3 regions of the Bradyrhizobium sp. UNPA324 genome follow, and region 3 is predicted to be linked to each of the others. Evidence: predicted binding sites of a transcription regulator. Region 3 holds the regulator's gene; each other region holds the start of a gene.
What was found. Region 3 encodes PhoB, which activates phosphate uptake and scavenging genes when phosphate is short. Its sites were predicted from a motif close to TGTCATNNANCTGTCAT; they were not measured.
Positions count from the first base shown of each region.

Region 1 (10,334 bases), 2.0 Mb from region 3:
TTGTAGCCCTCGACGCCGGTCTTGGCGAAATGGTCGAGGATGATCTTTGTGCCGACATAGTTGAGTTCGGAGCCGCCGCCGGCCAGAGGCCCGGTCAAATCGAAGACGACGCCGATCTTGATCTTCTTGTCCTGAGCCTGGGCGGACATTGCCAAGCCCGTCGCAGATATCGCGACCAACAGCCCACGTAGCAAACGGGCAGCCATGCGCAGGCGCATCAAACCCTCCCTGGACGATTGTGCATTGCATTCGTCTTGATCTTGCTTGCCCCCATCACATGGGCTGAGCGCAGGGATGTCAAGCCTTGCGCATCAGCGCGAAGCGAACTGCTGCTCGACAAAGGCCGTGACAAATCGCGGCATGGTCGGCCTGAGATCGCTCACCCCGCGCACAAGATGGATGGCTGACAATTCGGGCTCGTCCTCGCGGGCGAGGTTGGCTTCGATCCGGGCGCGAGCCTCTTCGCCGGACATATTCAGGTTGAGCACCTGCATCATCGCAATCGCAGGGCCGCTGACGACGCAGTGCCACTCCGGCTCAGCCCAATAGTCGGCTGTGGTCAGCCCGGTCTCTTCCCCAAGCTCTCGGATAACACTGCCGGGAATGTCGAGCGCACCCTCCGCAACGTCGTCGAGGTCGGGCGTGCCCGAGGGGAAATAGATGCGGCCGGCATTGGCGGTGTGCTGCGCCATCTCGCCCATGATAAAGGCGCCGTCGGAAGTGCGCAGCGCGCCCATGCCAAACCCGTTGAACACCGCCTTGTCGGGAAAGCTCCAGTCTCGCCAGGCGAGAAAGCTGGCAAAATCGGTCTCGAAATAGGTCGCGGAGAGATGGCCGTCCGCAAACACCGCGTCCCGCCCGAGCAGGACGCGGCCGTTCCAGATCTTCGGTCGCTCGCGCTGCTTCTCGGCGAAATGCGCCGCGATCTCGGCGCGACGCTCCTCGGCGAACGGCCAGACGATCGGCCGCACGGCAAGATCGAGCGTCGTGACGCGATGAATGATTGGTGACGTCATGAGGGACGATTATCGCGCCTTCGCGTCAACTATTTGACGTTCCCCGTGGTCTTCTTGGCTTGCTCGACGAACTTGTTGGTGAAGGTCTTGCTGACGTCGATCTTGGCATTGGCCACCTCGGGCGAGCCGACGCTGAACACCGCGAGCACGGCGTCCGCGCCCTTCGGGTCCATCTTGCCGGTCTCCGAGTACATCGGGATCGTGTTCTTCAGCGCGGCGAGATAGAGGTCCTTGTTCTTGCCGACCGTCTCCTCCGGCATCTTCGCCATGATCTCCTCGGGGCTGTGCGAATGGATCCAGGCCAGCGTGGCGAGGATCGCGTTGGTGAGCGCCTGCGTCTCCTTTTCGTGGCCGTTGACCCAGGCCGCCGTCGAATACAGCGCGCCGCCGGGATATTCGCCGCCGAAGGTCTCGAGCGTATCCTTCTGCGTGCGGGTGTCGGAGAGGATGCGCAGATCCCCGTGGTTGCCCTGCAGCACGGTGACCGAGGGATCGAGCATCACGGCGGCATCGATCTGGCCCTGCTCCATCGCGGCGACGGCGGTGGCACCGAGACCGACGCCGATCACGGCGGCGCTGGTGGGATCGACGCCGTTCTTCTTGAGCATGTACTTCAGGAAGAAGTCGGTGGAGGAGCCGGGCGCGCTGACGCCGACCTTCTTGCCGGCAAGATCCTTGACCGATTTGATGTCGTTGGTCCGCGAGGGCGCGACCACGAGCACGAGGCCGGGATAGCGGTCATAGACCACGAAGGCTTGAAGCTCCTGCTTCTTGGCGGCCAGGTTGACGCAATGGTCGAAATAGCCGGAGACCACGTCGGCGCTGCCGCCGAGCACGGCCTTGAGCGCGTCGGAGCCGCCCTTGAGGTCCACGAGCTCGACATTGAGGCCGGCCTTGTCGTATTCGCCGAGCTGCTTGGCCAGCACCGTCGGCAGATAGCACAGGCAGGAGCCGCCGCCGACCGCGATGGTGACCTTGCTTTGCGCCGCGGCAAATCCAGTGGTGAGCGTCAGCGCGAGCAGCGCGCCGGCAAGCCTGGCAATCGTGTTCTTCATTGGTTTCCTCCGTTCGGCCGGGCGGCACCATAGAGCAGCCCGGCTGGCTTGAGAAGCGTGGCCGGAGGCACTGGCCATCGGCCATTCGGCGCAATAGCATGTCCAAACAAGAATAATTCTCGATGGGCAGGATCATCCATGAATCGCATTACAGCCGGACTGTCGATTACGGCCGCCTTCGTCGCCGGATGCGGCGCAACCTACCTGCTCGGGCCGGCGCTTGCCGCCGAGAACATCAACGCGCAGATCATCCATACCGGCGAGATGGAAGGCGACGCTCTGGGCCCCGCCAACAAGGTCGGTTACCGCTCCAAGACGTTCATGACCGCCGACGGCGCCACCGTGTCGATCCAGGTCGGCAACGTGCCGAAGCACCTGCATCCCAACACCAACGAGATCCAGTACATCCTTGACGGGACCGGGACGATCTGGCTCGGCGACAAGGAAGTGACGGTCAAGCCGGGCGACCTCGTCATCATCCCGAAGGGCACGCCGCATGGCGGCACCAAGCCGATCACCGGCCAAGTCAAGGCGATCGCGATCAAGACGCCGCCGCAGGCGCCTGACGACGTCAAGCTGCTGGATTAAACTGTTGCTTCGACCTCTCCCGCTTGCGGGAGAGGTCGGCGCGAAGCGCCGGGTGAGGGTTCTGTTCTCTTGGAGATTATCCCATTGGGGAGAGACCCTCTCCCCCGCCCTCCCCCGCAAGCGGCGGAGGGAGCGCACCTGCGATGAGGCTTGATTCCTAGCCCCGCCCATCCGACGCGGTCGGCCGCCACACCAGGAGGCGCCGCTCCACCAGCGTCACGCCGAAATCGATCAGGATCACGAACGCCGACAGCACGAACATGCCGGCGAACACGCCGGCGACGTCGAACACGCCCTCGGCCTGCTGGATAAGATAACCAAGGCCCGCCGCAGATCCCAGATATTCGCCGACCACCGCGCCGACCACGGCGAAGCCGACCGAGGTGTGCAGCGAGGAGAACATCCAGGACAGCGCGGAGGGCCAATAGACGTGCTGCATCAGCTGCCGCTCGCTCATGCCGAGCATGCGGCCATTGTCGAGCACGGTGCGGCTGACCTCCTTGACGCCCTGATAGACGTTGAAGAAGACGATGAAGAACACCAGCGTCACGCCGAGCGCGACCTTGGACCAGATGCCGAGGCCGAGCCACAACGCGAAGATCGGCGCCAGCACCACGCGGGGCAATGCGTTGACCATCTTCACGTAAGGGTCGAACACCGCGGCGACCAGCGGCTGGCGCGCGAACCAGAAGCCGACCAGCACACCGCCGAGCGATCCGATCACGAAAGCCAGGATCGATTCCGCCAAGGTGATGCCAAGATGCTTCCAGATCACGCCGGAGGCGAACCATTTCACGATCTGGCTGAACACGTCGAACGGGTTGGAGAAGAAGAACGGCGGCAGCAGGATCTTGCCGAACACCGGCACGGTCGACAGTACCTGCCACAGCACGATGCAGACGACCGCGACCAGCACTTGCAGCGCGAACAGCGTCGGGCGCGACATCAGACCGCCTCCGCCGCGTGCGTCGATTGCGCGTAACCCTTCATCACCTCGTCCTTGAGCACGCTCCAGATCTCGCGATGGAGCTCGTGGAACTCCTTGTCCAGCCGCACCTCGAAGATGTCGCGCGGGCGCGGCAAGCTGACGCGCCAGTCGCCGATGATGCGCGAGGACGGCCCTGCCGACATGATCACGACGCGGTCGGCGAGCGCGATCGCCTCTTCAAGGTCGTGCGTGACAAACAGCACCGCCTTGCGATCGGCATTCCACAAGTCGAGCAGCAGATTGCCCATCACCTGGCGGGTCTGCGCATCGAGCGGCCCGAACGGCTCGTCCATCAAGAGAATCTTCGGATCGCGGATCAGCACCTGCGCCAGCGCCACGCGCTTGCGCTGGCCGCCGGAGAGCATGTGCGGATAGCGACCCGCGAAGGCGCCAAGGCCGACGGAGGTCAGCCATTGCTGCGCCCGCGGCAGCGCTTCAGCTCGCGGCGTGCCCTTGATCTCGATACCGATCGCGACATTGTCGAGCGCGGTCTTCCAGGGGAACAGCGCGTCGGCCTGGAACAGGTAGCCGGCATCCCGGTTCAGTCCCGCCAGCGGCCGGTCGAAAATCCTGACGCTGCCGGCGGCCGGCTTCAGCAGCCCGGCCGCGACGTTGAGCAGCGTGGATTTCCCGCAGCCCGTGGGGCCGACAATGGCCACGAACTCGCCCTGCGCCACCGCAAGATGGGCTTTCTCCACCGCCGTATAGATCCGCCCGTCTCCGAGCCGGAACGCGACCTTGGCATCTTCCAGCGCCACTGCCGTGGGCGTCGACATATGCTTCCTCCAAATTTCGCTTGATGCCTTAGCCGCTCGCGCGGCCAAGTTCAATCAATCGGCCAAGCGTGCTACGCATGCCCTGCCCCTCCAAGGGAGGGTAAGAATGAGCTGCGTCGAATGCCTTCCAAGCCGGCCATTAGCTACGCCCACATCACCAAGCGGTTCGGCTCTCTCACAGCCGTGGACGACGTATCGCTCGACATTGCCGAGGGCGAGTTCCTGGCCATCGTTGGCGGCTCCGGCTCGGGCAAGACGACCCTGCTCCGGCTCGCCAACCGGCTGATTGAGGTCGACGGCGGCACCATCACGGTCGAGGGCGAGGACGTGAGGAATGTCGATCCGGTCGCGCTGCGGCGGCGGATCGGCTACGTCTTCCAGGCTGGTGGACTGTTTCCGCATTTGAGCGTCGCCGACAATATCGGGATCACGCCCAAATTGCTGGGCGCGCCTGTGGCGAGCATCGCCGCGCGGGTCGACGAACTGCTTGCGCTCGTACAGCTCGACCGCGATGCGCATCGCGACCGCCTGCCGGAGGCACTCTCCGGTGGCCAGCGCCAGCGCGTCGGGGTGGCACGGGCGCTGGCCGCAAAGCCCCGCATCGTACTGATGGACGAGCCCTTCGGCGCGCTCGATCCCCTCACCCGCGACGCGCTCGGTGACGATTATCGCTCGCTGCACCGCAAGCTCGGTCTGACCACGGTGATGATCACGCATGACATGACGGAGGCGATCCTGCTCGCCGACCGCATCGCGGTGATGCGCGGCGGGAAGCTGCTCGCCCAGGGCACACCCGCCGAGCTGTCGAACAGCAGCGACGCTTACGTGCTGGAGCTGTTGCGCACACCGCGCCGCCAGGTCGAACGGCTGAACGCGCTGCTGCCGCAGGGCGGTGCGGCATGAGCCTCTTCACCGATCCGCGCTGGGGCGAGGCGCTGTCGCATCTGCCCGATTATCTCGGCAACCATGTACGGGTGAGTCTTGCCGCGCTCGTGCTCGGTCTCGCCGTCAGCCTGCCGCTGGCGATCCTGACGCGCAACCGCCCGGCGCCGCGCACCGTCCTGCTCGCACTCGCCAGCATCGTGCAGACGGTGCCGGGACTGGCGCTGCTGGCGCTGTTCTATCCGCTGCTGCTGCTGGCGGCGTCCGTGACGCTGGCCTGGTTCGGCGTGTCCTTCTCGGCGTTCGGCTTCCTGCCGGCGATGCTGGCGCTGGCGCTCTATTCGATGCTGCCGGTGCTGCGTAACGGCATCACCGGGCTCAACGGCATCGATCCCGCGCTGGTCGAGGCCGCCAAGGGCGTCGGCATGACCACACGGCAGTCGCTGATCATGGTCGAGCTGCCGCTGGCGTTGCCGGTGATGATGGCGGGCATCCGCACCGCCGCGGTGTGGGTGATCGGCACCGCGACGCTGTCGACGCCGATCGGGCAGTCCAGCCTCGGTAATTACATCTTTGCCGGGCTTCAGACCCAGAACTGGGTGTTCGTGCTGTTCGGCTGCGTTGCCTCCGCCGTGCTGGCACTCGCCGTCGATCAGCTGCTTGGCCTGATCGAGGGCGGCCTGCGCCAGCGCAGCCGTCTGCGCAGCGGGCTCGGCGCGGCCGGCATCGCGGCGCTGGTCGCGGCAACGCTGGTGCCGACCATGGGACGCTCGTCGTCGGGCTACGTGGTCGGTGCCAAAACCTTCGCCGAGCAATATGTGCTGTCGGCGCTGATGCGGGATCGCCTCCGGGCGGCGGGCCTCCCGGCCACGACGCGTTCCGGCCTCGGCTCCAGCGTGGTCTTCGGGGCGCTGAAGGCCGGCGACATCGATCTCTATGTCGATTATTCCGGTACGCTCTGGGCCAACCAGTTGCACCGCACCGACATCAAGCCGCGCGCCGAGTTGATAGCGGAGCTGAAGACGGCGCTGGCGAAGGACAACATCGTTTTGCTCGGCGAGCTCGGCTTCGAGAACGCCTATGCGCTGGTGATGCCGAAGAAGCGTGCCGAGGCGCTTGGCATCCACACCATCACCGACCTCGCCGCGCACGCATCGACGCTGTCGATTGCCGGCGACTACGAATTCTTCTCACGGCCGGAATGGGCGGCGCTGCAAAAGGCCTATGGGCTTTCGTTCCGCGCCCAGCGCCAGATGCAGCCGGACTTCATGTATGCGGCGGTGGCCAGCGGCGAGGTCGACGTCATCGCCGGCTACACCAGCGACGGCCTGATCGCGAAATACGACCTGGTCGCGCTCGACGACCCCAGGCACGCGATTCCGCCTTACGATGCGATCCTTCTGCTCGCACCGAAGCGCGCCGGCGACGAGAGATTGCAGGCGGCGCTCAGGCCGCTGCTCGGCAAGATCGACATCGCCACGATGCGCGAGGCAAACCTGCGCGCCAGCGGCAATGACGCCAACTCATCGCCGGACGCGGTGGCGAGGTGGTTGTGGGAGAAGGTGGGAGGGCGGTAGGCCTAGCTCCGCTCAAGCTCCGTCATCCTGAGGCGCGAGGCATGGGACGCAACGCGTCCCATGGGGAGCCTCGAAGGATGCACGGCCACGGTTGTGGATGCAGCCCGGCTGTCGCCCTTCGAGGCTCACCAAGCGGCTGACGCCGCTCGGTGAGCACCTCAGGGTGACGGTCAATGAGTAGTGGTTGGGGTAAAGCGAGAGACTACAGCCCCCGGATCATCCCCGCGTCGATCAGCAGGCGGTTCAGTCGCCGCGCTTCGGCGCCGTCCTTGCAACCGTAGAAGACGCCCTTGCAGCGGAGCATGATCTCCTTCTGCTCGGCAAAGGACGGGTCGAGCGGGATGCCCGCGGCCTCCTGGATGACCAGCGGCAGATAGGGCCCGTCGATCGTGTCCATCACGGCATCGCTCTTCACCGGCTCGAAATTGACGGAATCGATCGCGTAATAGGTCGCATAGAGGCGCGGATCGTAGGCGTCGAGCTTCTTGCCGAGAGCGCCCTCATCGAGCCCGGGCTCGAGGATCTGCGGCGCGAATTCCGGCTGATGATCGCCGTAACGCACGATCAGGAAGGGCTCGCCCGGGAACGTCTTCTTCAGACCCGCGATAAACGCCTTGTACTGCTCGGCGCTCATCGCCTGCCGGCGCAGATATTCGTCGATCGACGCCACATTGCCCGGCGCGCGCCAGTTCGGCAGCAGCTCGGGGCGGAAGCGCGTCTCCCAGGGGAAATGATTGGCGCCGAGATAGATGAAGGTGAACAGCGGCTTGTTGGGCGGCTGCTGGCCCATCAGCTGCAGCGCCCTATTGTAGAAGAAGCTGTCGGGCTCGACGTCCTTGGCGCCGAGATCCTTGGAGTCGAAAAAGCGTTCGACGCCGGTCGTCATCTGAAAACTGCGTGCGCCCATGAAGCCGCCATAGGCGGGATACAGCGACATCGTGTCGTAGCCGCAGCGGCGCAGCGCCAGCGGCAGCCCGCGCTCGACGCGGTTTGAGGCGATGCGTGTCACGAAATAGGCGAAGCGGCCGAACGAACGCGAGGACAGTCCCGCGAGCACGTTGTATTCGGTGAACCAGCTCGGCCCGCCGTTGCTCTCGGCCAGGAACGTACGCTGCTTGCCGTCCCAGGATTTGAAGTGGCTGCCATAGCCCTGCGGGACCTTGATGCCCCCGGCGGCGCGGATGTCGAAGCTCGATTCATCATGGATCATGATGATGTTCGGCCGGCGCCCGGCGGGGTGGCAGGAATCGACCAGCGGCAGATTGAGCCGCTCATTGGTCGCAGCGGCCGATTCCATGAAGCCGTATTGCACGAAATCGGCGACCGAACTGACGCCGGAGCGGAAGAATTTCGACAGATAGCCGTCGTCGTAATAGCCGCGCCAGGCCTCATCGGGATGATAGAGCGAATAACCGACCAGCGCGGCCAGACAGGCCAGCTTGCAGGCGAGCGCGGGCAGGCGGCGAATGCGGAACGGATCGAGCCACCACAGCGCGTACATCAGCGGCAGCGTGACGAAGCCGGCCAGGATCACCGACCAGCGCAAATTCGGGAAGATCGTGAACAGGAAGGCGACGGTGTCGCGGTCGATCATCATCAGGTCGATGAAGTTGACCGTCATCTGCACGACGTCGTGCTTCAGCCGCGACAACAGCACCAGCACAACCACCATGGTCAGCGACAGCGCGCCGGAGAGCGCCGGCCGGCGCAGCAGCGTGATCCAGAAGAAGTTGAGGATGCCCCAGGCCAGCACGAAGGAGAGGCGAGAGCCGAAATCGGTCTCGGTCTGGTACATCAGCGCGAGCGCGGCCAGATGCGGCGCGGCAACGGCGAGCAGCCGCCAGATGCCGAGCGCGGCGACGCTCGCCAGCACGGCGGTCGTGGCAGAAGGACCTGGATTGGGCGCGGACGCCATCGACGACACGCAACTCTGGTCCGGCGCGGTGATGCCAAGCCCTCTGGCCAGCCGAAAACGGCCAGGGCCCTCCGGCGCAGCCGGAAGCCTGCACCGTGTCATAAAACTGTAACGGAACGGTCAAGGACAGGCAACGCGCGTCGTGGTCCCACCTTCGCTTAACGTTCGCGAGCCGGGACGTCCTGCACGGCGGCGGGCAAAAGCCGCTTGCGGTGCTAGGGCTTTGCGATCCCGGCGATAAACAGGTCGATCACCCCTTCCGCCATGCGCGCGATGGCTCGCCATCCCCGTGGGCAGACCGTAGCGGCGGGCTGAAGCCCCTGCCTTACTGTGGCAGGAACCCGAGCCGCTTGGCGATGATGCGGTCGACCGTCCGCTTCGGCAGCACGGCCGCGATCAGATGGCGCATCGGGTCAGGGGTGATCTGGTAGCGCACCTTGGGACTCGCCGCCGTGAGCGCCTCGAACACGATCTCGGCGACCCGCTCGGCCGGCAGGCCCTTGGCGCCGAGGTCCATCATGAAGGCCATGACCTTGTTCAGCGCCGGCAGGTAGGGCGAGTTCTGGTAGACGGAGAGATCGATCTGCTCGGCCTTGCTCCAGATCGGCGTCTTCACGGCGCCGGGAGCGACGATGATGACGTCGATGCCGAACAGCATCAATTCGCGGCGCAGACTTTCGGAAAGGCCTTCGATGGCATGCTTGGAGGTGCAGTAGGGCGCCGACAGCGGATTGCCGTTCTTGCCCGCGACCGAGCTGATCATCACGATCCGCCCCTTCGGGCCCTTCAGCGAGGCGTCGGCGCCGAGCAGCGGCCCGAAAGCCTGCGTCGCGATCACGGGGCCGATGACGTTGATGTCCATCTGGCGGCGGAAATCGTCTGCCGACAATTCGAGCACGGGGCCGGCCACCGCGACACCGGCATTGTTGACGAGGCCCGCCAGCGTCTCGCCGTTCAGCGCCTCGCGGACTTCTCGCGCAGCCGCCAGCACGGCAGCCTCGTCGGTGACGTCGAACAGCAGCGGCGTGAAATTGGCGCCGAACTCAACCTTGAGCCGGTCGGCGTCGGCCTGCTTGCGAACGCTGCCGAAGACGCGATAGCCGCGCCCGATCAGGAATCTTGCAGTGGCCCAGCCGATGCCGGTGGACGCACCGGTGACGACGACAGATCGCATGGTCCCTCCTCCCTCAGGTTCCCGCGATCATGCCTTGGATTTCTCCTGGTGTCCCGGACAAGCGCAGCGAAGCGAAGCGCAAAGCCGGGACCCAGCAGCCGCATTGGACCCGGATCAGCAGCGCAGCACCAACGTGCTGCGCTGCGTCCGGGGCACAAATGCTTAGTTCTTCGACTTGTCGACCAGCGCGCCCTTCTTGATCCAGGGCATCATGTCGCGCAGCTTCGCGCCGACTTCCTCGATCGGGTGCTGAGCGAGCTTGGCGCGGGTCGCCTTGAACGAGGTCTGGTTGACCTTGTTCTCGAGCATCCAGTCGCGGGCGAACTTGCCGCCCTGGATGTCGGCCAGAACCTTGCGCATCTC
Region 1 covers NZ_LFJD01000004.1:1,987,405-1,997,738, forward strand. The annotation lists gene UNPA324_RS09680 (ABC transporter substrate-binding protein) at 1-218, opposite strand, end outside; gene UNPA324_RS09685 (NUDIX hydrolase) at 312-1,016, opposite strand; gene UNPA324_RS09690 (ABC transporter substrate-binding protein) at 1,046-2,071, opposite strand; gene UNPA324_RS09695 (cupin domain-containing protein) at 2,210-2,659, shown strand; gene UNPA324_RS09700 (ABC transporter permease) at 2,817-3,605, opposite strand; gene UNPA324_RS09705 (ABC transporter ATP-binding protein) at 3,605-4,423, opposite strand; gene UNPA324_RS09710 (ATP-binding cassette domain-containing protein) at 4,544-5,326, shown strand; gene UNPA324_RS09715 (glycine betaine ABC transporter substrate-binding protein) at 5,323-6,882, shown strand; gene UNPA324_RS09720 (LTA synthase family protein) at 7,085-8,797, opposite strand; gene UNPA324_RS09725 (SDR family oxidoreductase) at 9,123-9,971, opposite strand; gene ilvC (ketol-acid reductoisomerase) at 10,134-10,334, opposite strand, start outside.
Region 1: UNPA324_RS09720 (LTA synthase family protein) is a predicted target of PhoB. The motif match lies at 8,894-8,910, and genes of this name have one in related genera.

Region 2 (10,334 bases), 1.4 Mb from region 3:
CGTTGGCGATGACGGTATCCTTCGGGGCGTTCATTTCCATGTCCTTCAGGCCGCGGCGGCAAAGCTGGTGACGTCGACGATACGGTCGGCAATCAGATGGCGGATTTCGTCGTCATGGACAATGGCCACCATGGCGACGCCCTGGCGTTTCTTCTCGGCGACCAATTCGACCACCACGGCGCGGTTGGCGGCGTCGAGCGAGGCGGTCGGTTCGTCCAGGAGGAGGATCGGCAGATCCGAGATGAAGCCACGGGCGATGTTGACGCGCTGCTGCTCGCCGCCGGAGAAGGTCGCGGGCGGCAGCTGCCACAGCCGCTCGGGGATGTTGAGGCGATGCAGCAGGCCGCCGGCGCGGGCCTGTGCGTTAGCGCGGGCCATGCCATTGACGATCAGCGGCTCGGCGACGACGTCGATGGTGGCCACGCGCGGCACAGCACGCAGGAACTGGCTGACATAGCCGATGGTGGAACGGCGGACGTTGAGCACCTGCCGCGGCTCGGCGCTGGCGAGATCGATCAGCGCGCCGCGGTGGCGGATGCCGATCCGGCCGCTATCGCAGCGGTAATTGCCGAAGATCATCTTCAGGATCGACGACTTGCCGGCGCCCGATGGCCCCGAGAGCACGACGCATTCGCCCGGGTTGACCTGGAAGGTGACGCCGCGCACGACCGGCAGCTCGATGCCGCCCTGCAGGTGCATCGTAAAGGTCTTGTTGGCGTCGGCGATGTCGATCATGACGGTCATTTGAAAACCCATCTTGGAAGGCTTATGGCGGCAGTATCGACGAGACGAGGAGTTGCGTATACGGCTCGCGTGGATCGTCGAGCACCTGATCGGTGAGACCGGTTTCGATGACGCGGCCGCCTTTCATCACCATCACCCGGTGCGAGAGCAGGCGCGCGACCGCGAGATCGTGGGTGACGATGATGACGGCAAGGTGCAGCTCGGCGACGAGGCCGCGCAGGAGGTCGAGCAGGCGGGCTTGTACGGAGACGTCGAGGCCGCCGGTCGGCTCGTCCATGAACACCAGCCGCGGCTCGGTGACGAGGTTGCGCGCAATCTGGAGCCGCTGGCGCATGCCGCCGGAATAGGTCCGCGGCGCATCGTCGATCCGCGCGATGTCGATCTCGACGCGCGTCAGCCAGTCGGATGCGGTGTCGCGGATGCGGCCATAGTGATTCCACCCCACCGCCATCAGCCGCTCGCCGACATTGGCGCCGGCCGACACCGCCATGCGCAGGCCCTGGGCGGGATCCTGGTGCACGAAGCCCCAGTCGGTGCGGAACAGAAAGCGCCGCTCGGCTTCGCCGAGCGTGGTGAGATCGCGGGTGACACCGTCACGCATGCGGTAGGCGACGTGGCCGGCGCTCGGCGCGAGCTGGCCCGACAGCAATTGCAGCAGCGTCGACTTGCCCGAGCCGGATTCGCCGACGATCGCCAGCACCTCGCCGGGATAGAGCGCGAACGACACGTCGCGGCACGCGGCGATGCGGCCGAAGGACTTGCTGAGGGATGTCGCGACCAGCAGCGGCTCGTCGTTCTCGCGCAGGTCTGGATCAGCCATTCGTGCCTCCTTGCGCCTTCTCCTTGTACGGCGCGCCACTGAGGCTGCCGTGATGGCCGGCGGCCTGCCGGCCCTCGCAATAGTCGGTGTCGGAGCAGACGAACATGCGGCTGCCCTTGTCGTCGGTGACGATCTCGTCGAGGTAAGAGTCCTCCGCCCCACACAGCGCGCAAGGCGCGTTGAAGCGATACGGCTCGAACGGGTGATCCTCGAAATCGAGCGACACCACCTGCGTATAGGGCGGGATCGCGTAGATGCGCTTCTCGCGGCCGGCGCCGAACAATTGCAGCGCCGGGCAATTATCCATCTTGGGATTGTCGAATTTCGGCGTCGGCGACGGGTCCATCACGTAGCGTGCGTTGACCTTGACCGGATAGGCATAGGCGGTGGCGATGTGGCCGAAGCGGGCGATGTCCTCGTAGAGCTTCACATGCATCAGGCCGTATTCGGCGAGCGCATGCATGCGCCGCGTCTCGGTCTCGCGCGGCTCGAGGAAGCGCAGCGGCTCCGGGATCGGCACCTGATAGACCAGCACCTGACTCTCGCTGAGCGCCGCCTCCGGAATGCGGTGACGGGTCTGGATCACCGTCGCCTCCTCGGTAGCCGTCGTGGTGGCGACGCCGGCGGTCTTGGCGAAGAATTTGCGGATCGAGATCGCGTTGGTGGTGTCGTCGGAGCCCTGGTCGATCACCTTCAGCACGTCCTGCGGTCCCAGGATCGCCGCCGTCACTTGCACGCCGCCGGTGCCCCAGCCATAGGGCATCGGCATTTCGCGGCTGGCGAACGGCACCTGATAGCCGGGAATCGCGATCGCCTTGAGGATGGCGCGGCGGATCATCCGCTTGGTCTGCTCGTCGAGATAGGCGAAATTGTAGGCCGGCGCGTTCATTCCGCGGCCTCCTTCATGGCATCGGGCGTTTGGGCATCGGCGAACTCTTTCCGCAGCTTGCGCAGCAGGCCGAGCTCGGACTGGAAGTCGACATAATGCGGCAGCTTGAGATGCTCGACGAAGCCGGTCGCCTGGACGTTGTCCGAATGCGACATCACGAATTCCTCGTCCTGCGCGGGCGCACGCACCTCCTCGCCGAGCTCGCGGCCCCGCAGCGCGCGGTCGACCAGCGCCATCGACATGGTCTTGCGCTCGCTCTGGCCGAAGGCGAGGCCATAGCCGCGGGTGAAGCACGGCGCTTCGGTCGCGGAGCCCTTGAACTGGTTGACCATCTGGCACTCGGTCAGCTCGATCGAACCGAGCGGCACGGCGAAGCCGGCGTCTTCCGCGAAAAATTCCACCTCGACCTCGCCGAAGCGGATCTCGCCGGCAAAGGGATGGTTGCGGCCATAGCCGCGCTGGGTGGAATAGCCCATCGCCAGCAGAAATCCCTCGTCGCCGCGCGCGAGGTTCTGCAGCCGCAGGTCGCGGCCGGCCGGGAAGTTCAGCGGCTCGCGGGTGAGATCGCCGACGCCGGCGCCCTCCTCGGCCTGCGGCGAGGATTCGATCAAGCCATCGCGGCCGAGAATGTCCGTCACGCGCGGCGTCGGCGCCGTGGATGCATCGGCCGTGGCGGGTGCCTCCGGCGCAAAGCCCTGCGCAAGCGAGGGATCGAGCAGGCGGTGGGTATAGTCGAAGGTCGGCCCGAGGATCTGGCCACCCGGAATGTCCTTGAAGGTCGAGGACACCCGCCGCTGCACGCGCATCGCGCCGGTGTCGACCGGCTCGCTCGCGCCAAAACGCGGCAGCGTGGCGCGGAAGGCGCGGACCAGGAAGATCGCCTCGATCAGATCGCCGCGCGCCTGCTTGATCGCGAGCGCCGCAAGCTCGCGATCATAGAGCGAGCCTTCGCTCATGACGCGGTCCACGGCGAGGCCAAGCTGCTCGGAGATCTGGTCGAGCGTGACCTCCGCAACGCTTTGGTCGCCGCGTCGCTTGTGGGCGAGCAGGCGATGGGCGTTCTCGATGGCGCGTTCGCCGCCTTTGACTGCGACATACATGCTTCAGCTTCCCTTGCTCACGACGCGCGTGGTGCGGGGGATCGCGACCACGGCATCATCGGCGACCAGCACGGCATCGATGCCGCGCGGAAACAGCGCCTCGTTGACATGCAGGCGCTCGAACAGATCGAAGGGCTTGATCGACGCCTGAAGCGTCGCGGTGCCGTCGATTCCGGGTCCGCGCAGCTCGAAGGAGCGACCTGATTCGAGGCTCTCGACCTGCAGGATCACCGTCGTCGAGCGATCCGGATATTCGCTGGTGCCGAGCGCGAAGCGCTCCAGCGCCGGCAGCAAGGCGCCGTCGCTGATCAGCGCAAAACTCGCGATCGAGCAATCCTGCACCACCGGCGCGCCGGTGTGGAATTTCAGCCATTTCACGATATCCGAGATCGCCGCCATCCGCGCGTCAAGCCAGAGCGGCGTGTCGTGGTCGAACAGCGTCAGCGCGATCGCCGCGGTGCCGCGCATCATCGGCTCTGGCGCCCCCGCTCCCGGCACGATGCGCTGGACCGAGCCGGGCCGCGCCATCGCGTCCATCACCGAGCGAAAGGTCGATTGCGCCGACAGCACCTTGTCGGCGAAGCCCGGCGGCAATTCCGCAATCGTGGTCATGATCTCACCCCTCACCGCGCACCATGGTGTAGAAATCAACTTTCGTCGCGGCGGTCTCGGCCGCCGCCTGCTTGCGGCGAATCATAAGCTGCTCGCGCAACGGGGCGATTACGTCGCGCTCGATGGCCGCACCAAAATCTGGGGATTGCACCAGCGCATCGCACAGCGCGATCAACCGCGCCTTCTCACTGTTCCGCCCGAGCGTGTAGCCGAAGCCGACCTCGCCGCTTGCAAGCCTCACGGCCGCGCGGGACACCGTGGCTTCGCCGAGGTTGAAGGGGGCGCCGTCGCCGCCGACCCGGCCGCGCAGCATGACGAGGCCGTTTTCCGGCGCACGCAAATCCTGATGGGCCGGCAGGGCCAAATCCAGAGCCAAGTCGCGGAGGCGGGCGGCGATCTCGCCCGCCTCCGCGTGCGCCAGCACGGCCATGGCGGCCTTGCGCTGGGCTTGCTGGTTGCTTTGCTGGGTCACCCGATCCACCGAACCTCTTGACAGAACTTGCCGCGCCGAAGTTGTCTATGATAATAGACAACTTCATACGGGCGCGCCATGACTGTTTCGTGACAAAGCCGTGATTTCTGGGCTAGGCTGACCGGCGATATGAGCATGCAAGACACTGCGTCGTCCGGCGTCGCGCTGTGGCGCCTCGTTGCCGACGGCATCGAGCGCGGCATCGCCGATGGCCGCTTTGCCGCCGGCGACAAATTGCCGGGCGAGATGGAGATCGCCGAAACCTATCGCGTCAACCGCCACACCGTGCGGCGCGCGCTCGCAGCCCTTGCCGAGCGCGGCCTGGTGCGGGCCGAGCGTGGCAGCGGCACCTATGTCGAGGCGCAGAAGCTCGCCTATCCCTTACGCTCGCGCACCCGTTTCTCCGAGATCGTCGGGGCCGGCGGCCGCGAGCCGCGCGGCCAGTTGATCGAGGCCTGCGACGATGTCGCCACCCGCGAGCTGGCGCGCGAGCTCGGCTTGAAAGCCGGCTCGCCCCTGGTGCGGATCGAGGCGATCCGCCTCGCCGACCGCACGCCGATCTGCGTCTCCACCACCTGGCTGTCGGCCGAGCTGTTTCCGAATGCGGGGGCGGTGTTCGCGGCGACGCGCTCAATGACGAAACTGCTCGCGCATTATGGCGTGCGCGACTATCGTCGCGGCGCGACCCGGATCACCGCCGGCATCGTGGACGCCACCGACGCGGCCCGGCTGGATCTCGCGCTCGGACGCCCGATCCTGGTGGTCGACGCCACCGACCACGATCTCCAGGGCAAGCCGCTGATGACCAAGCATTCCCGCTTCGCGGCGGAGCGGGTGGAGTTTCTGGTGGAGTCGTAGGGTGGGCTGCGCCGGCTCCGCATTTTCGTCATGCCCGGGCTTGTCCCGGTCATCCACGTCTTAAAGTTCCAACAGAAGAACGTGGATGGCCGGGACAAGCCCGGCCATGACGCGGAGAGAATCTTCTACGCCACAGCCCTTCGCCCGATGATCGCGAACCGCAGCTTGCCCGAGATGAAATCGATCGCGGCGACCGCAACCAAAATCATCAGGATCAGGAACGACACTTTCTGCCATTCCAGCACGCGAATCTGCTCGGCGAGTTGCAGGCCGATGCCGCCAGCGCCGACGATGCCGATGATGGTGGCCGAGCGCGTGTTGGATTCAATGAAATAGAGCACCTGGCCGGCGATGACAGGCAGTACCTGCGGCAACAGGCCGAAACGGATCTCGTGCAGCGGGCTGCCGCCGGAGGCGCGGATGCCCTCGACCTGCTTCTGGTCGGCCCCCTCGATCGCCTCCGAGAACAGCTTTCCGAACGCACCGAAATCCGACACCGCGATGGCGAGGACTCCGGCGAACGGGCCGAGCCCGACCACGTTGATCCACACCAGCGCCCAGATCAGGGTGTCGACGCCGCGGATCGAATCCAGGAAGCGCCGCACGGGAAAACGCAGGATCTGCGAGGGTATGATGTTGCGTGCGGCCAGCAGGCTGACGGGGAGCGCGAACACCGCGGCCAGCGTCGTCCCCAGCAGCGCGATCGACAGCGTCTCGCCAAGCGCCTTCAGATAGATCGGCAGCGACGAGCCGGGATCGGGCGGAATCATCATCAATGTGATCCAGCCGAGCTGGCTGAGACCTGCGAAGAACCGCGACGGCGAGAAGTCGAGATCGACGAGGCCGTAAATGAGGAGCGCGAACGCCGCGACGATCATCGCCGGCATGGCGAGCCGCGCGGACGCCGGCCGGTCGAACACGTCGGGGTAGCGCGCGCGAAGCTCTCGTGGATCGACCTCTCGCGGCGTCACGTCCGCGCCTCCTTGCCGAACAGGTGGCTGCGCAGCCAGCCGGTGGTGATGTCGATGATGAAGACCGTGACGATGATGGTGAGCAGGATGGCGCTGACGTCCGAATAGTAGAATTTGCGGATGGCGACGACGAGCTCCTGGCCGATGCCGCCGGCGCCGACGAACCCCATCACCGAGGCCTCGCGGACGTTGATCTCGAAGCGCAGCAGCGCGTAGCTGGCATAGCCCGCCGTCACCTGCGGCACGACGGCGAAGCGCATGCAGGAGAGCCAGCTCGCGCCGGTCGAGCGGATGCCCTCGACCGGCTTCATGTCGGCGTTCTCGACGATCTCCGAAAACAGCTTTCCGAGCGCGCCGGTGGAGTGGATCGCGATCGCGAGCACGCCCGCCATCGGTCCGAGACCGAAGGCGATCACGAAGATCAGGGCGAACACGATGCCGGGCACGGTACGGGCGAATTCTAGCAGGCGCCGGACGACGAAGCGCAGCCAGGGCGCGGGCGAGGTGTTTTCCGCCGCGAAGAAGTTCAGGAGAAACGCGAAGGTCGCGCCGATCAGCGTGCCGACGTAGCTGATCAGCAGCGTCTCGCCCAGCATCTTCAGCCATTTGCGCCAGCCCCAGAGCCACTCGCCGGCATCGGTCCAGACGCGCTGGCCGCTGTCGAGTGTGAGGATGCGGTCGAAATAGCTGACGAAATTGCCGAAATAGGTGAACAGCGTGCGCAGATTCACTTCCGCGCCGATCGCGGCGAGGACCAGCGCCGCGGCGAAGATCGCGATTCCCCCTAGCAGGCGGAGCCGCCTGCGCCCGACCGCCCGGCGATAGGCAGCGTTGAGGACGGCGAGCTGCTGCTCGGGTAGGATCGAAACCGCTGTTGTCATCGACTTCGGATGGGTCCGGTCAAAGAAGGAGCCGGGTTCATCGACCCGGCTCCAGGTGCGTCGTCCCGAAACTTAGGACGCCTTCTTCTTACGCAGCGCGTCGACGAACTTGATCAGCTCGATGGTGCCATCCCAGTCCTTGGTGGTGGCGGGATGAAAACCCTTCTTCTGGCCGTCGGAGAGGCGATCGAACGCGGCCTTGTCCTTGGCCGGCGCGTCGAAGAACGCCTTGGCGATAGCCGCCTTGGCGTCTTCCGGCAGGTCGGAATTGTAGGCATAGGGGCCGTTGATGATCGGCGCCGACTTGTGGATGATGCGGAAGTCGTCCTTCTTCATCGCCGAGCCGTCGGCGTTCTTCAGCATGCCCTTGGTCAGCATCTGCGCCAGCGTGGAATCGTCGTCGCTGGTCCACTGGTTGGCGGCAACGTCCACCGTCCCCTGCGACAACGCCAGCATTGCGTTCTCGTGGCTGCCGGTGAAGACGACCTTGCTGAAATAGCCGTCGGCATCGGGGATGCCCATCTTGTCGAGCTCGAAGCGCGGCACGTTATTGCCGGAGGTCGAGTTCGGATCGACCAGGCCTAGGTTCTTGCCCTTGAGCTGATCGACGCTCTTGTACGGGCTGCTCGCCTTGACGAAGAACACCGAATAATAGCCGGTCGAGCCATCGGCGTTGATGTCGTTGGCGAAGGCATCGGTCTTGACGCCGGTCAGGCGGGCGCGGGCGAACGAGGCCGAGCCGTAGCTGGCGATATGGATGTTGCCGGCGCGCTGGCCCTCGATGACAGCGGCATAGTCGTTGGCGATGCGCAGCGTGACCTTCACGCCCAGTTCCTTGGAGAGATAGCTCACGAACGGCGCCCAACGTTCGGTGACGCCGGAGGCGTTTTCCGCCGGAACGACCGCGAAGGTCAGCTCGGGATATTTGGCCTTCCAGTCGTCGGCGGAAGCGGAGGCCGTGAACGCGAGCGCGGCGGCGCCGGCGAGAACTAATCTGCGAGTGATCATGATATCCTCTTCATCTGTTGAGGTCGGTTGACGCAAAGACTTGAAACGAAGATTTGCAACGAAACGGATTTCGCTCAGGCGGCCGCGGCCGTTCCGAGCGCCGGGACGCCCTCGGGCACCGGTACAGGCATGCCGCCCATGACATCGGCGGCTTCGAGATCGTAGAGCTCGCGCGCGACGTGATCGGTCAGCGCGGACGGTGCACCGTCGAACACCACGCGCCCCTGCGCCATGCCGATCAGGCGGTCGCAATAGCTGCGCGCCAGATCCAGCGAATGCAGGTTGCAGAGCACGGTGATGCCGAAATGCTTGTTGATGCGCAAAAGCGCATCCATCACGATCTTGGTGTTGCGCGGATCGAGCGAGGCGATCGGCTCGTCGGCGAGGATGATGTCGGGTTGCTGCACCAAGGCGCGGGCAATCGCGACGCGTTGCTGCTGACCACCGGAGAGCTGGTCCGCGCGCTGCGCAGCGAGCGATGCGATATCGAACTGTTCGAGCGCGGACATCGCCAGCGCCTTGTCCTGCTCGGGCCATACTTGCGACAGCGAGCGCCAGGCCGGCATCGTCGCAAGGCGCCCCATCAGGACGTTGGTAAGGACATCGAGCCGGCCGACCAGGTTGAACTGCTGGAAGATCATCGCCGATCGCGCCCGCCATTGCCGCAGCTCCCTGCCGCGCAAGGCGGTGACGTCGACGCGATCGAACAGGATGCGGCCCTCGGTCGGCGTCACCAGGCGGTTGATGCTCCGCAGCAGCGTCGATTTGCCGGCGCCGGACCGTCCGATCACACCGACGAAGCCGCCGGGGGAAATTTGAAACGATGCGTCGTCCACCGCGGCTTTCGCGCCGAAGCGACACGTCAGACCTTCCACCACCAGCATGCAGCGCTCCAGATTAACTGGAGCCAACCGCTAACGCCGGCGCTTAACACTTGTGTGACAGGTGCTGTGCGGTGCGGCGATCCTACGCAGCTCATCCCCTGTCATCGCCCCGTCATGACATCGTCATCAAGCCGCTCGAAGAGGAACGCCCGCCCGCAATCCGGAACCAACATGGCCGCCAAAGCGCTTTCGGTCCAGCCGACCATCGATCCTTCGGCCACGCTGCACGAGACCAGGCTCGGCGCCTATACCGAGGTCGGCGCACGCACGATCCTGCACGAAGTGGCGATGGACGATTACTCCTATGTCGTGAACGACGCCCAGATCACCTACAGTACAATCGGAAAATTCTGCTCGATCGCGGCGATGACGCGCATCAATCCCGGCAATCATCCGATGCACCGCGCGACGCAGGCGCATTTCACCTATCGTTCGAGCGCCTACTTCGAAGGCGAGAGCGACGATACCGAGTTCTTCGAGTGGCGGCGGCAGCATCACGTCGATATCGGCCACGACGTCTGGATCGGCCATGGCGCGGTCGTGTTGCCGGGCCGCAACATCGGCACCGGCGCGGTGATCGCGGCCGGCGCCATCGTCACCAAGGACGTGCCGGCCTACACCATCGTCGCCGGCAATCCGGCCCGAATCGTGCGGCGGCGATTCTCCGAAGAGATCGCCGGGCGGCTTGCGCGGCTGGCCTGGTGGGACTGGGATCACGACAAATTGCGGCAAGCTCTGCCTGATTTCCGCAAGCTCGGGATTGAAGATTTTCTTGCGACATACGAAGCACGAGCGAGCTCTCTCGCCAATTCTCCCAGCAAACGAAGCGCGGTCGCGTGACAGACATTTTCCTTGAAGGCGGCGGGGCCCTGATCGGCACTGAGGTCGCCGAAACGTCATTGGCGGTATCCGGGCAGGACATCACTGCGATGGACGCCTCGCGCGGCCGGGCGCGGCTGGCGATCGATGCACGGGGCCTGCTGGTGCTACCCGGCATCGTCGATCTCCATGGCGATGCGTTCGAGCGGCAGATGATGCCCCGCGCCGGCGTCGACTTCCCGATCGACGTCGCGCTCGCCGACAGCGACCGCCAGG
Region 2 covers NZ_LFJD01000004.1:2,502,169-2,512,502, reverse strand. The annotation lists gene UNPA324_RS12290 (alpha-D-ribose 1-methylphosphonate 5-triphosphate diphosphatase) at 1-34, opposite strand, end outside; gene phnL (phosphonate C-P lyase system protein PhnL) at 46-744, opposite strand; gene phnK (phosphonate C-P lyase system protein PhnK) at 767-1,564, opposite strand; gene UNPA324_RS12275 (alpha-D-ribose 1-methylphosphonate 5-phosphate C-P-lyase PhnJ) at 1,557-2,453, opposite strand; gene UNPA324_RS12270 (carbon-phosphorus lyase complex subunit) at 2,450-3,553, opposite strand; gene phnH (phosphonate C-P lyase system protein PhnH) at 3,557-4,165, opposite strand; gene phnG (phosphonate C-P lyase system protein PhnG) at 4,170-4,646, opposite strand; gene phnF (phosphonate metabolism transcriptional regulator PhnF) at 4,767-5,495, shown strand; gene phnE (phosphonate ABC transporter, permease protein PhnE) at 5,621-6,466, opposite strand; gene phnE (phosphonate ABC transporter, permease protein PhnE) at 6,463-7,347, opposite strand; gene phnD (phosphonate ABC transporter substrate-binding protein) at 7,420-8,355, opposite strand; gene phnC (phosphonate ABC transporter ATP-binding protein) at 8,430-9,239, opposite strand; gene UNPA324_RS12230 (transferase hexapeptide repeat family protein) at 9,411-10,079, shown strand; gene UNPA324_RS12225 (alpha-D-ribose 1-methylphosphonate 5-triphosphate diphosphatase) at 10,076-10,334, shown strand, end outside.
Region 2: phnF (phosphonate metabolism transcriptional regulator PhnF) is a predicted target of PhoB. The motif match lies at 4,716-4,732, and genes of this name have one in related genera.

Region 3 (10,334 bases):
CTGTCCGGCCGCGCCAAGAGCCCTTCGTCGGCCGCGCCCCGGCCGCGCAAGGCACGCCCGGCGCAGCACATGATGCGGGTGACCCGCCCCATTGCGCGCGGTAACACCGCGCTGGCGCAGGCCTTCGAGGTCGAGGTCGAGGCCGAGCCGCTCACCTACGACAACGTGGTGCCGATGAGCCAGCGGCTGTCGCTGCTCGAATTGAACGAGGCGACCTGCCACTGGCCGGTCGGCGATCCCTCGAGCCCGGATTTCTTCTTCTGCGGCGGCAAGGCATTGTCCGGCCTGCCCTACTGCGCCCAGCACTCGCGCGTGGCGTATCAGCCGGCAGCGGACCGTCGGCGCGCAGCACCGAAGCCGGGCACGCGGTGAGTTCGCGGATCTAGCTGATTGCAAGAACGGTAGCCGTCACACGACGGCGCCTCGACACACCCGATGTCGTCCCGGACAAGCGCGCCACAAGCGCGCGCAGATCCGGGACCCATAGCCACCGCAAGATGTGGTTACGGGGACTCGGAGTTACCTTTTCGCAAAACAATTGCTGCCTGTGGTTAATCGCGACGAGCGCAAGCGCTCGCGCTGAGGTCCCGGATCTGCGCAGACGCTTGTCCGGGACGACACCGATGTTGTGGCCGCAGCTGCCAACCACGGCTCGCAAACCTTACGTCTGCTCGGCCTTCGCGAAGCGATCGTCGAGCGCGTAGCCGGCGCCGCGGACGGTGCGGATCGGATCCTGCTCGCGGCCGAGATTGAGCAGCTTGCGCAGGCGGCCGATATGGACGTCGACGGTGCGCTCGTCGATGTAGATGTCGCGGCCCCAGACGCTGTCGAGCAGCTGCTCGCGCGAGAACACGCGGCCGGGATGCTCCAGGAAGAACTCCAGCAGGCGATATTCGGTCGGGCCGAGATCGATCGGGCGGCCCGAGCGCGCCACGCGGCGCTTGTCGCGGTCGAGCTCGATGTCGCCATAGGCCAGCACCGTCGCGAGCCGCTCAGGGCTGGCGCGCCGCAAGAGGCCCTTCACCCGCGCGAGCAGCTCTGGTACCGAGAACGGCTTGACGATGTAGTCGTCGGCGCCGGTCGCAAGTCCCCGCACCCGCTCGCTCTCCTCGCCGCGTGCGGTGAGCATGATGATCGGCAGCTGCTTGGTCTCGGGACGGGTGCGCAGGCGCCGGCACAGCTCGATGCCGGACAGGCCCGGCAGCATCCAGTCGAGCACGATCAGATCGGGAATGTGCTCCTTGAGGCGGGTGTCGGCGTCGTCGCCGCGCATCACCGTCTCGACGTCATAGCCGTCGCCTTCGAGGTTGTAACGCAGCAGCTCGGTGAGAGCTTCTTCGTCCTCAACCACCATAATGCGTGCGCCCATGGTGTCGTCGCTCCTTAAGTCTTCAGGTATTCGGGATCGTCGTGGCGAACGTCGTCATGTCGCCCTTCGGCCGCTTGTCGGTGATCGCCTGGCCCTCGATCATGTAGAACACGGTCTCGGCGATGTTGGTGGCGTGGTCGCCGATCCGCTCGATGTTCTTGGCGCAGAACATCAGATGAATGCAGAACGAGATGTTGCGCGGATCCTCCATCATGTAGGTGAGGAGCTCGCGGAACAGCGAGGTGCAGATCGCGTCCACTTCCTCGTCGCCCTTCCACACCGCCATCGCCGCCGGCAGATCGTGCGCGGCATAGGCATCCAGCACCGACTTGACCTGCTGCTGCACCAGGTCGGTCATGTGCTCCAGGCCGCGGAACAGCTTGAGCGGATGGAAGTCGGTTTCCAGTGCGGCGACGCGCTTGCCCATGTTCTTGGCGAGATCGCCGATGCGCTCGAGGTCGGTCGCAACCCGCATGGCGCCGACGATCTCGCGTAAGTCCACCGCCATCGGCTGGCGGCGAGCGATGGTGAGCACCGCGCGCTCCTCGATGCGCTTCTGCAGCGCGTCGAGATCGGCATCGGTGGTGACGACGCGCTGGCCGAGCGGAACGTCGCGGCGGATCAGCGCATCGACGGAATCGACGATCATGCGCTCGGCGATCCCGCCCATCTCGGCGACCAGGCGGGTGAGCTCCTGAAGGTCGGTGTCGAAAGCCTTCGCGGTATGTTCAGTACCCATATTGCGTCTCCTCAGCCGAACCGGCCGGTGATGTAGTCCTGCGTACGCCGATCGGTCGGCGACGTGAAGATCTTGCTGGTGTCGTCGAACTCGATCAGCTCGCCGAGATACATGAAGGCGGTCTTGTCGGAGACGCGCGCCGCCTGCTGCATGTTGTGGGTGACGATCGCGATCGTGTAGTTCTCGGCCAGCTCCTGAATCAGCTCCTCGACCTTGGCGGTCGAGATCGGATCGAGCGCCGAGCAGGGCTCGTCGAACAGGATCACCTCGGGCCGCACCGCGACGGTGCGGGCGATGCACAGGCGCTGCTGCTGGCCGCCGGAGAGCGACAGACCGGAGGCGTTGAGCTTGTCCTTGACCTCGTTCCACAGCGCGCCGCCGCGCAACGCCTTCTCGACGCGGTCGTCCATCTCGGACTTCGAGATCTTCTCGTAGAGCCGGATCCCGAAAGCGATGTTCTCGTAGATCGTCATCGGGAACGGCGTCGGCTTCTGGAACACCATGCCGACCCGGGCGCGCAGCAGGTTGAGGTCGAGCTTGGGGTCGAGGATGTTGGTCTGGTCGAGCATGAGCTGGCCGGTGACGCGCTGGCCCGGATAGAGGTCGTACATCCGGTTGAAGATGCGCAGCAGGGTCGACTTGCCGCAGCCGGACGGGCCGATGAACGCCGTGACGCGGTTGGTGCCGAGCGTCAGGTTGATGTTCTTCAGCGCGTGGTGCTCGCCGTAATAGAAGTTGAGGTTGCGCACCGTCACCTTGGCGGGCGCTTCCGGCAGCGGATGCGACGCGAGATGAGCGCTGGAACTCACGGATACGGACAGATCGGTCATTTTGCAGTCCTCTCGGCGCCGAGGATGCGGGCGCCAATGTTCAGGGCGAGCACGGTGAGCGTGATCAGCAGCGCGCCGCTCCAGGCGAGCTGCTTCCAATAGGCGTAGGGGCTCTGGACGAAGTTGTTGATGGTGACAGGCAGGTTGGCCATCGTCTTGTTCAGGCCGAGGCTGAAGAACTGGTTCGACAGCGCGGTGAACAGCAGCGGCGCGGTCTCGCCGGCGACGCGGGCAGTGGCGAGCAGCACGCCGGTGATGAGGCCGGAGCGCGCGGCGCGGTAGGCGATGCGCTTGATCACCAGCGAGCGCGGCAGGCCGAGCGCGCTTGCCGCCTCGCGCAGCGCGTTCGGCACCAGCAGCAGCATGTCCTCGGTGGTGCGCAGCACCACCGGGATGACGATGACGGCGAGCGCCAGCGCGCCCGCGATCGCCGAGAAGCCGCGCATCGGCACCACCACCGCGCCGTAGATGAACAGGCCGATGATGATCGAGGGCGCCGAGAGCAGGATGTCGTTGATGAAGCGAATCACCGAGGTCAGCTTGTCGTTGGGGCCGTACTCGGCGAGATAGGTGCCGGCGAACAGGCCGAGCGGCGCGCCGATGCCGACGCCGAGCACGGTCATGATGATCGAGCCGACGATGGCGTTGCGCAGGCCGCCCTCCGTCGAGCCCGGCGGCGGCGTGTCCGCGGTAAAGAGCTCGAGATTGAGCCCCGCAACGCCGTTGTAGAGCAGCGTGATCAGGATCAGCGCGAGCCAGGTGACGCCGAAGGCGGCGGCGGCAATGCAGAGCCCGCGGACCACGATGTCCTTGCGGCGGCGGCGTGCGTAGATCGGGTTCATGGCGCTAGTTTCCCGCCTTCTTTTCCAGACGCATCAGCATCAGCCGCGCAGCGGCGAGCACGAAGAACGTCAGCACGAACAGCAGCAAGCCGAGCAGGATCAGGCCGGACTGGTGCAGGCCGTCGCTCTCGGCGAATTCGGATGCGATCGCCGCGGAGATCGTGGTGCCCGGGGCGAAGATCGACGAGGAGATCCGGAACGAGTTGCCGATGATGAAGGTCACCGCCATGGTCTCGCCGAGCGCGCGGCCCAGCGCCAGCATGACGCCGCCGATGATGCCGACGCGGGTGTAGGGGATCACTACGCTGCGGACGACTTCCCAGGTGGTGCAGCCGACGCCGTAGGCGGCTTCCTTCAAGACCGGCGGCACCGTCTTGAACACGTCGACCGAGATCGAGGTGATGAAGGGCAGCACCATGATGGCGAGGATCAGCGCGGCGTTGAACAGGCTGAGATAGGACGGAGGACCTGCGAAGATCGCGCCCAGCACGGGGACGCCGTCGAAGATCCTGATCATAAAGGGCTGGAAGGTGTTGGCCAGGAACGGGCCCAGCACGAAGAAGCCCCACATGCCGTAGATGATCGAGGGAATGCCGGCGAGCAGCTCGATCGCCATGCCGATCGGGCGGCGCAGCCATTGCGGGCAGAGCTCGGTGAGGAAGATGGCAATGCCGAGGCCGACGGGAATGGCGATCAGCATCGCGATGAAGGAGGTGACGAGCGTGCCGTACATCGGCCCGAGCGCGCCGAGCACGGGCGGATCGGCGGACGGCGCCCAGCGCTGCGTCCACAGGAAGGAGAGGCCGTATTCCTGCATCGCCGGGAACGCGCCGACGATCAGCGAGATGATGATGCCGCCGAGGATCAGCAGCACCGAGATCGCGGACAGCCGCGTGATCCAGTAGAAGGTGACGTCGCCGAGCTTGAACGCGCTCAAGGCCTTGGCGCGGTCATACGGTCCGGCGTCGTCGATTACATCGCTCTGAACGGCCATTTCTGCCACGCCGATCCCCTGTACCCGTTTTATACGCTTGTTTTTAGTGCCGTGCCCCGGATGACGCAGCGCCGATCCGGGGCCTGGTTTCTTCAGGTCCCGGCCCAGCGCAGCGGCGCCGCGCGTCCGGGAGAGGCGTGCCTTAGCTCTTGATCTCGGCAGCCCAGGTCTTCTCGATCTGCTGGACGACGCTGTCCGGCATCGGGATGTAGTCGAGCTCCTCGGCCGCCTTGCCGCCGTTCTTGAAGGCCCAGCGGAAGAACTTGATGGCTTCCTGCGAGGCCGCCTTGTCGGTGGCGGACTTGTGCATCAGGATGAAGGTCGCCGCGGTGATCGGCCAGGACTTGTCGCCGGGCTGGTCGGTGAGGATGACGTAGTAGCCGGGCGCCTTGGCCCAGTCGGCGTTGGAGGCGGCCGCCTGGAACGCTTCGACGGTCGGCTGCACGGTCTTGCCGGCCTTGTTGACGAGAGCGGTATAGGTCAGCTTGTTCTGCTTGGCATAGGCGTACTCGACGTAGCCGATCGAGTTCTTGGTCTGGCCGATGTTACCCGACACGCCTTCGTTGCCCTTGGCGCCGACGCCGACCGGCCACTCGACCGCGGTGCCCTCACCGACCTTGCTCTTCCAGTCCGCGCTGGCCTTGGAGAGATAGTTGGTGAAGTTGAAGGTGGTGCCCGAACCGTCCGAACGGCGGACCACGGTGATCGCCTCCGACGGCAGCTTCACGTTCGGATTGAGCTTCTTGATGGCCGGATCGTCCCACTTGGTGATCTTGCCGAGATAGACGTTGGCCAGCGTCTCGCCGTCGAACACCATCTCGCCCGGCTTGACGCCCTCGAGGTTGACCACGGCAACGATGGCGCCCATCACCATCGGCCATTGCGCAAGTCCGTCCTTCTCGAGCTGCTCGGCCTTGAGCGGCATATCGGTCGCGCCGAAGGTCACGGTCTTGGCCTGGATCTGCTTGATGCCGCCGCCCGAGCCGATCGACTGGTAATTCAGACCATTGCCGGTCTCTTTCTTGTAAGCGTCAGCCCACTTTGAATAGATCGGGAACGGGAACGTCGCGCCGGCGCCGGTGATGTCGGCCGCAAAGGCCGCCGTCGTCGATGCGGCGACCAAGCCGGCAGCGACCATCGTCTTGAGGAAATTCATGCTGGTCTCCATTGGGGGGAGCGAAGCGCCATCCGCGCCCGATCGCGCTCCCCGCGCCGCCCCTTTAGGAGCGGTCAGCTGTGCTTTTACGAAGGTTTCGTGACAGTCGGATGACACCAGCAAGCACTTGAAATCGCTTGAATTTCAGGCTGGAGCCGAAGTCCTGATCTGGGGAAAACAGGCGGTGAAAGTCGCCCCCTGTTTTGGCACGCTTTCGATCAAAAGCCTGCCGCGATGGCGGTTAAGAATATGTTTCACCAGCGATAATCCGAGTCCAGTTCCACCTTGCGAGCGGCTGTCGCCGACGTCCACGCGGTAGAACCGCTCGGTCAGCCGCGGCAGGTGCTCGGGCGCGATGCCGGGGCCGAAATCGCGGACCATGATCCGGATTTCCTGAGTTCCGTCAGCGGCCGCGCCCGAGGTCAGCGACACGATGACGCGTCCGCCGGAGGCGCCGTATTTGAGCGCGTTCTCGATCAAATTCTCGAACAGGCGGAGCAGCTCCTCGCGGTCGCCCGCGATCATCACCGGGCTATCAGGCAAATGGATCTCGACCTCGACCTGGCGCTCGCGCGCCAGCGGCTCGAGCCCGTCCGCAACCTGGCGGATGATCGGCAGCAGATCGACCAGGGTGTCGGGCCGGACATGGGCCGACAGCTCGACCCGCGACAGGGACAAGAGGTCGTCGATCAGGCGCGCCATGCGGGTGGCCTGGTTGTGCATGATGCCGAGGAAGCGCTCGCGGGCCTTGGGATCGTCCTTGGCCTGCCCCTGCAGCGTGTCGATGAAGCCCGACAGCGCGGCGAGCGGCGTGCGCAGCTCGTGGCTGGCGTTGGCGACGAAGTCGGCCCGCATCTCCTCGACCCGGCGCAGCGGCGTCTGGTCGTGGAAGGTCATCAGCATGCATTTGTCGGCGCCGCCGAAGCTGGTCGGCACCGGCACCGGCGTGATCATGAGCTCCATCCAGCGATCGACCGGGACATGGTCGAGATAGGTCGCGCGCCGCGGCTCGGTGGTCGCGATCGCCTCGCGCAGCGCCGTGATGATCTCCGGCGAGCGCAGCGCGAACTGGGCGAGTTCGTTCCTGCGCAGCGCCGGCGCGAGCTGGGCGGCGGCGGCGTTGAGATGGATGACGCGGCCGGCGCGGTCGAGCAGCACTGCCGGATCCGGCATGCCGGCGACGACCGCGGCCACCGCCGCGCTCTCGACCGGGTTGATGCGCCTGACGTCGTCACGGGACGCTGCGGTATCATGCAGGCGCCACGGGATCAGCGCAGCGGCGGCGATGCAGAGGAACACGATCGCGGCGTGCAGCGCCGACAATTCGCCGAGCGAGACGATGACGGACAGCGCCAGCGCCGCGGCGATCAGGATGATCGTCGAGTGCCGCAGCCGGTCGGACCAGGGCTGGGCGGAGGGAGAAGATGGGGCGTCGATCGCCATCGGGCGGACTTCTCCTGGAGGGCTTGTCCTAAGATTTGGCGCCGTCGCTACGCTCTCTCACATAGGCGGCTTCGCGCGCCGGGCCGGGGTCGAGCTTGAGCGCCGCCTGCTGCAGGCGCTTCGATCGTGCGCCGATAATAACTTCGCGAAACGTCAGCAAGATTACAGAGATGACGAAGGGGGACAGATAATAGAGGACGCGGAACAGCAGCATGCCGCCGAGAAGCTCCTCGCGGTCCATCTGCCAGAGGCCGACCAGCATCGCGGCGTCGAACACACCGAGCCCGCCGGGCGAATGGCTGGCGAACCCGAGCAGCGTCGCCGAGACGAAGATCACCGCGACCACCACGAAGCCGAGATTGGGCTCGTCCGGGACCAGCACGTACATCGCGAGCGCGCAGAAGCCGAGATCGATGATGCCGATCGCGATCTGGAGCAGCGTCAGCGGGCCGCCCGGCAACACCACGGTCCAGGGCCCGCGGCCGACCACGCGCGGCTGGGTCCAGACCCAGACCACGTAGCCGACCAGGCCCGTGACGATCATCAGCGCCAGCGCCCGGTTCAGCCATGGCGGAAGCTGATCGATCGCGGCGGCGGCCTCGGGATGATAGGAGATGCCGAGGCCGAGCACGGCGGCATTGCCGAGCCAGAAGGTCAGGCCGGCGAGGAAGCAGATCTTGGCGACGTCGATCGCGTTCAGCCCATAGGCCGAATAGATGCGGTAGCGCACCGCGCCGCCGGTGAAGACGGATGCGCCGACATTGTGGCCGATCGAATAGCTGGTGAAGGCGGCGAGCGCGTTGATGCGATAGGGCACCTCGGCGTGGCCGATCGCGCGCACGGCAAACAGGTCGTAGAAGGTCAGGGTGAAATAGCCCGCGGCGACGAACAGCGCCGCCATCGCGATCTGCCTCGGCTCGGTGCTCTTGATCGCTTCGAGGACCTCGTTGAAGTCGATGCCGCGCAGCATGTGGTACAGCACATAGCAAGCGATGCCGATGACCGCGACGCTGATCACAACTCCAAGCTTATGCAGGATTTGCTTCTGGCGCAGAAACGTCATCGCTCTGCGTATGGCTTCCAGCATCTAGACCTCGAATAACGCTTCAGCGGCCAGAGTGGCCGGCGGACGGGCGGACGACGCACAGGCGCTCAACGAACCCTCGCCGCCGGCTCCGGCATCGCGCATGCCCCCTGCCCCTCCACTAGCGCGTTTTCGGGCGGAGTGGAATTCGCCAATTCGAACAAAAACACGTGCCTTCAATATTTTAGGCAGGGTTGCGGGCTCCTGATGCACGGTTTGGCGCCTTCGGCGGCAAGGCTTGACGCGAATCTCCTTGGCAATCCTGCGCAGACGCCATGAAGTTTTGATGATTTCGGCCGCACAATGTTCCGTCACGCCTTAGGCTGACGTCAATCTATGTGGCAGGTTCGCCTGTTGAAAGAGGGCGGCGACCAGGCACCGTTCACCGGTTTTCCGATGCGCCGGAAGGTCGCGGCAGCGAAAGGCAGGCCAGGGAGCGGCCGGATCGCGGCGCCGACAGGCGCCGGTGCGATCCTCGCGGGCCGGAGGCTCAGGCCGCAGGCTGGCTGCGCGAGACCACCCGATCACGCAGCCAGGCGCCGATGGTGCAGCCGACGAGGTAGCAGGCGAACATGATCAGGCCGAGGTCGAGCCAGTAGCCGAAGCGGCCGGGGACCACATGGGCAAACGAGGCAGCGACCAGGGCGGCAGCAAGCGCGGCGAGCCAGCGCGCGGTCACCTTCGAGGTGCCGTTGCCGCGCTGGACCACCGAGATCCAGCCCATGCAGAAGCCCAGCAGCACCGAGCCGATCAGCCAACCCAGATGGAACGAGACGAGATAGGGCATCGTCACCTCACCAGAAATTCGATGCGGCGGTTCTGCGCCTTGCCGTCGTCGGTATCGTTGCCGGCGACGGGCTGCGTGCTGCCATGGCCGACCGCGGTGAAGCGATTGGCGGGCAGGCCGGCCTTGACCAGATAGTCGATCACCGCCTGCGCGCGCTTCTCCGAGAGAGCCCGGTTGAAGCCGTCCTCGCCGTCGGCATCGGTGTGCCCGGCAACCTCGATATTCACGGTCGGGCAACGTAGCGCCGTCTCGATCAGATGATCGAGGATGGCGGCGGAATCCGGATCGATGTCGGCACGCTTGGGCGTGAAGCGGATCTTGCCCTTGCCCAGGAGGTCCGTGAACAATTGCTGGCACACCGTGCCGTCGACCGGCCCTGCCGCAGGCTTCACGGTGATCTCCGGCTTGTACTGCCAGTTCTTCGGGAAGTCCTTGCCGAGGCCTGCACGGATGTCGTTGGCGGCCCCTTCGTAGAGCGCATCGCCCGACAGCTTCACCTCGCGATCGGACACGACGAGCGTGCCGGTCGACAGTCGCGACAGCGCGCCGAGCGCTGCGACCACGGCCGTGTTGAAGGAGCCGGGGGCGCCGATGCTGGCCTTGAGATTGTCGACGACCTTCTCGGTGAAGAATTTTCGCGCGGCGCTGGTGGCGATCGCCGTGTGCACATTGTTGTCGGGCACGTAGCCGGTCAGCGTCACCGTCGCCGCGACCGGATCCTTGTAGGCCTGGAAGATATAGGGCGGCGCCTTGACGTCGTTGGCGGCGATCGAAAAGCCCTCCGGCAGGTTCTTCAGCGCAGCTGCGATCGCCTCCCGGCCGCCGAGCTCGCGCGCCATGCCAGACAGATTGACCTTGGTATCCGTGATCGTGATCTTGCCGTCCTTCAGCCTGCCGATCTGATCGAGCAGCAGCATGGCGGCGGCCTCGAACCGCGGCGGCGCGCCGCGCGCCAGCCCCATCTGGTCGGCCACCTCGGCGCCGCCGACCTCCTTGCGGGCCGCCTCGGTCAGCCGGCCCTTGATCGACGGCAGCGGCGCGGAGCCCGACAGCGTCACCCGCACCACGTCGCGCTCGGCGTTCCAGACGA
Region 3 covers NZ_LFJD01000004.1:3,943,751-3,954,084, forward strand. The annotation lists gene UNPA324_RS19055 (GcrA family cell cycle regulator) at 1-372, shown strand, start outside; gene phoB (phosphate regulon transcriptional regulator PhoB) at 662-1,369, opposite strand; gene phoU (phosphate signaling complex protein PhoU) at 1,392-2,108, opposite strand; gene pstB (phosphate ABC transporter ATP-binding protein PstB) at 2,120-2,938, opposite strand; gene pstA (phosphate ABC transporter permease PstA) at 2,935-3,780, opposite strand; gene pstC (phosphate ABC transporter permease subunit PstC) at 3,785-4,774, opposite strand; gene pstS (phosphate ABC transporter substrate-binding protein PstS) at 4,917-5,930, opposite strand; gene UNPA324_RS19090 (ATP-binding protein) at 6,075-7,373, opposite strand; gene UNPA324_RS19095 (putative bifunctional lysylphosphatidylglycerol flippase/synthetase) at 7,402-8,460, opposite strand; gene UNPA324_RS19100 (hypothetical protein) at 8,948-9,244, opposite strand; gene UNPA324_RS19105 (OmpA family protein) at 9,247-10,334, opposite strand, start outside.